DNA from 2 places in the Bacillus sp. XF8 genome. Region 2 is predicted to be linked to the other one. Evidence: a T-box and tRNA genes for the amino acid it is inferred to sense, from the RefSeq annotation. Region 2 holds a T-box; the other holds one or more tRNA genes.

Region 1 (2,470 bases), on a different contig from region 2:
CGTCTTTCAAGCGTTTTTTGATTTTTGTTTTTAATGGTTTTAACTGAAACCTTTCATGATGTTCAGGTTTGGCAGCTAAGTAAAGATCTGTGTTCGAGTTAACAGCTCTGACTTCTAGTATTTCTTCCATAGCAAGTATCTTTTTTTTCGCGTCGTGTGCTATAGATTGATTAAAAGACTCTTCCATACTTACGTTCGTTAACTTGGGTTCCTTGTTTTTCTCTGTTTTTTTATGTGTTTCTTGTTGCACTTCTTTATCTAAATGACTATTACATCCTGTTATGAAACCTAGTAGAAGCACGAATAACACGGTAATTGTGCCAAATTTTCGCATCGCAATCATTCCATTTCTATTGCTTTATGTAATTCGAGTGAAAAAGGATGATATGGAATCATCCTTTTTCTGTTTCTCAAACAGTGAGTACCACAAGATAAAACAGTACTTTCACTTATTGTTGTCCGTATTGAGGCTCTTCTTGCTGAACTTCTTCCACACGTGGGTTTAAAGAATCAATAATGGATTGTGTTTGCTGTGCAGCTGTTTGGAAAAGTTGCTTTGCTTGTTGGTTATCCGTATCAAGAGCGAAGCCCTCTAAGCTTGCTTGTGCACTTTTTAATCCAGAAACAGTTTGTTTTAATTTTGTAATTACAGTCATTAAATGAAGCCTCCTTTAGAATATGAATTCAAAGGTTATGATTTGTGAATAGGGGTGAAAATATAATTACCAAATTTAGGTTTATATATAAATACAAATAGAAAAAACCGACATAAAACCGTTCCTTTTAGGAGGAAGAGAGGATCCGGCCATGCATAGAAACGGTCAGGACCTTTTTTATCCTCATGCCGATTGAAAACAAAGGGAGAAAACGAGTGAAGATCACCTTTTGTTTTCATAGCCGCGGCTTATATGTTGGGAAATCAAAATAAATATAGATATAGCTTTATTTTTGAAGAAATGGTGAGGAGCTTTTTTGTATGATAGTAGTTGCGTACATTGGCATAAGAAGATATAATTACGAGTATATCGTTCATGCGCCCATAGCTCAGTTGGATAGAGCGGTGGTTTCCGGTACCACGTCTGTCGGGGGTTCGAATCCCTCTGGGCGCGTCAAAAAGTCCTAACTTACATTTGTAGGTTAGGACTTTTTATTTTCCCTCTTGTTATATCTGATTATAAGATTTACTATTAGTACATGGTAATAATTTGTTGTTTTCTTTCAATATTATTCATTTTGCAGTTGTAAGATGTAAACGTCATTAATACATATAAATTAATAATATTTTGGAATGGGTATCCATGTAGGATTCTCCTTTTAACAAACTTATTGTACAATAGAAACAAGGGGGAGATTAGTTTGAAGGCAAGTCTTTTACAAGAACAAAGCTTACGTTTGGCCATGACACAAGAGTTAAGACAAGCGATTACAATGCTCCAATATAACGTGCAGGAACTATCGGATTTTTTGTATGAGCAATCGATGGAGAATCCCCTTATTGAGTTAAATGGCTTTGAGAGGGAGAAGAAAAAGAGCTCAAGTAAAAGTACAAGCAAACAAGTCGATAATCAAATGGAAATTTACAGCGTGGATTCGACGACGATTCAGCAACATTTATTGGATCAAATACAGTATTACAAAATAGATGAAGTGGAGCGGAAAACAGCTTCTTTCATCATTATGAACATGGATGAGAATGGCTATTTACAAGAAACGAATGAAGAATTAGCAGAGCTACTTGCTGCGCCTATTGATGTAGTAGAATGCTCTATAAAGCTTGTTCAGTCATTAGAGCCAGCAGGGGTGGGAGCGCGTAATATTCAGGAATGTCTAGCACTTCAATTGAAGCGCTTACAAAAAAGGAATATACTTTCAGAAATGATTGTGGATGAATATTTCGCTTATTTTGTTAAGAAAGATTGGCGGAAACTTATCCAGGTCATGAAATGTAGTAATGAGGAATTACAATCAGCTGTTGATTGTATTACATCGCTTCAGCCAAAACCAGGGCTTGCGTTTAGCTCTGAAAAACCACTTTATATTGTTCCTGATATGGCTGTAAAAAAAGATGGAGATCGCCTTGTTTTACAAATGAATGAACGCAATATGCCAAGAATCGAAATTCATTCAGAGTATAGTGCACTTCTTCATAATAGTGAGAGTGAAGTTGCTTCCTATGTATCTGAGAAGTATCAGCATGTACAGTGGATTATGCGCAGTTTAAAGCAACGGAAACAAACGCTTTTGCAAGTAATGGAGATTATTATGCAAAAACAACGAGATTTCTTTTGGAAAGGTCCAGAGTATTTAAAACCACTTTTTTTAAAAGAAGTAGCAGAAGAATTAAGTGTACATGAGTCTACCATTAGCCGTGCTACACGTAATAAATATGTGCAAACGCCGCACGGATTATTTGAAATGAAGTCATTTTTTAGTAACGCAGTGGTTACAACAGAAGATGAAGCAGTTTCTA
Region 2 (2,470 bases):
CCAATACTTCTTCAAGCAGTACAACTTTACCCTTACGTGTGGACATCTTTTTACCATCTTTTAAAATGAGTCCAAATGGTACATGAGCCATACCATCTACCCAATGATAACCAAGTTTCTTTAATACAGTGAAAAATTGCGTAAAATGTAAGCTTTGTTCTGCACCTACCACATATAGCGCTTTATCAAACTCATATGTGTTTTGACGATATAGTGCCGCTGTTAAATCACGTGTTGCATAAAGTGTAGCCCCATCTGATTTTTTAATTAAACATGGTGGCATATCTTCTTTTTCTAAATTGACAACTTGTGCTCCATCTGATTCTTCTAATAATCCTTTTTCTTCTAAAATCTCAACAAAGTCATCCATTTTATCATTATAGAAAGCCTCTCCTTGGAAGTTTGTAAATTCAACACCAAGAAGTTCATAAATACGAGAGAACTCTTTTAAAGATTCATGACGGAACCAATTCCATAAAAAGACTGCTTCTTCATCACCGTCTTCTAATTTCTTAAACCATGCACGACCTTCTTCTTCTAGCTCTGGATTCTCTTTCACTTCTTCGTGGAAATGAACATATAATTTGAATAATTCACGAATCGGATCTTCTTTTACAAGCTCTTCATTTCCCCATTTTTTATATGCAGTAATTAATTTTCCAAACTGTGTTCCCCAATCACCAATATAATTGATTCCTACAACCTCATATCCACACTTTTCAGCGATATGTTTTAAAGAATTGCCAATCATCGTTGAACGTAAATGTCCCATGGAGAACGGTTTCGCGATATTTGGTGAAGAGTAATCGATTACTACTGTTTTTTCTCGCCCAAAATATCCTTGTCCATATTCTTCTTTTTCAGCTAAAATCGTTTTTAATACATCATCACTTACTATGTGACGATTGAAAAATACATTCACATATGGCCCAACAGCCTCCACTTTTGTAAAAAATGGATCGTTTAAGTTCTCAGCGATTTCTTTCGCGATAATTGCCGGTGCTTTTTTATATTGCTTGGCGAGCATGAAACAAGGGAATGCTGCGTCTCCGAATTCATCTTGCTTCGGAGTTTCAATTAGATCTGTAATCTGTTCCAATGATAATTCTGATTCAATTACTTCAAATAAACTTTTTGCAAATTTAATTTTATATTCCATGTTGCTCCCTCCTTATTTTTTAAACACAAAAAAACTCGTCTCTAAAAAAGAGACGAGTTATCACCCGTGGTACCACCCTTGTTGTTCACTTCGAACCACTTTCCCGTTTATAACGAGGACAGGGGGCCCCGGCTTACTCTACTATTCATTTCAAGCAGCGTCTCCGAAGTGCGCTTCATCCGTTTCTCCGTACTAGGCTCTCACCATCCCTAGCTCGCTTTACTTCTGAACCAGACTACTCTCTTCATCTACGACATCCTATATGATTGATTATTGCTTATTATACATCTTTTCAAATAATTAGCAAGGTTCAATTACACCAAAATGAAATTTTGCACTTTTTCGCTTATAGACAAAAAAATTATGTCGTTCAAATCGTGTACTACGGAAATGATCTTTCAAAACAACACGCTTCCTAGCGACACGCTTTGCTTCCGCAATCGTTTCATCTGTAACATCGTTATACAAAGCAAAGTGTTTTAAACCGCGAATTCCATCTGATTCAATTACTGTTTCTTCAAACATTGGATCCAGATAAACAACATCATAACTGTTGTCTTCGCAGCGCTTTAAGAAATCAAAATGCTCGTTTTTCTTCACTCTAATTCTGCGCATCGCTTCATCGATTTCTGAAATACCCGCACACCACTGCTTTAAACCTTTATTCATTATATAAGCCATGTAACGATTTCCCTCAAGCCCCGTTATAACTCCTTCTTCTCCAACAACATAGCTTGCAACAATACTATCTGATGCCATACCGAGCGTACAATCTAGTACCGTCATTCCTTGTTCTAACTTTGCAGCTTCTACAAATGGATCATGCTCTCCCCGCATTAATCTCTTCACACGAAACATTGCCGAATTAGGATGGAAAAAGAACGATTCTTCCGTACCTTTTGGATAAATTGCTAATCGATTCTTTCCTACGACGAGTACATCTTGTTCAAACTGCTCATGTAATTTGGAAACAGATATATCATTACGTACTACAAAAGAACATTGCAATTCTTCCGCTACCTCTTTTGCATAAGCCATCATTTCCTCATTTGTTCGTCCTGCTGTTGTTACAATCATCTTTTCACCTCAATATATAAAGAAAAAAGGGAGAATTACTCCCCCTTTTTAGCAATGCTTTTCAAAAGCTTGTTCTAAATTGTTGATAATCTCTTCCATTGTTGCTCCTTCAATTTCATGACGATGAATGAAGTGAACAACTTCGTTTCCTTTTAATAACGCCATAGATGGTGAAGACGGTGGAATATCTCCGAAGTACTCACGCATTGTAGCTGTTGCGTCTTTATCTTGTCC

What was found. The T-box of region 2 lies ahead of argS (arginine--tRNA ligase). A T-box ahead of a tRNA ligase gene usually reads a tRNA of that ligase, here a tRNA-Arg.
Region 1: it encodes a tRNA-Arg, which carries the amino acid that the T-box ahead of argS (arginine--tRNA ligase) is inferred to sense. The anticodon was not compared.

The regions. Positions count from the first base shown of each region.
Region 1 is NZ_JAGDQK010000018.1:96,902-99,371, forward strand. It holds gene J4P91_RS11675 (YhcN/YlaJ family sporulation lipoprotein) at 1-334, opposite strand, end outside; gene J4P91_RS11680 (DUF1657 domain-containing protein) at 450-656, opposite strand; tRNA gene J4P91_RS11685 (tRNA-Arg) at 1,034-1,109, shown strand; gene rpoN (RNA polymerase factor sigma-54) at 1,357-2,470, shown strand, end outside.
Region 2 is NZ_JAGDQK010000017.1:21,969-24,438, forward strand. It holds gene argS (arginine--tRNA ligase) at 1-1,159, opposite strand, end outside; T-box leader at 1,205-1,419, opposite strand; gene J4P91_RS10985 (class I SAM-dependent methyltransferase) at 1,460-2,236, opposite strand; gene J4P91_RS10990 (BrxA/BrxB family bacilliredoxin) at 2,285-2,470, opposite strand, start outside.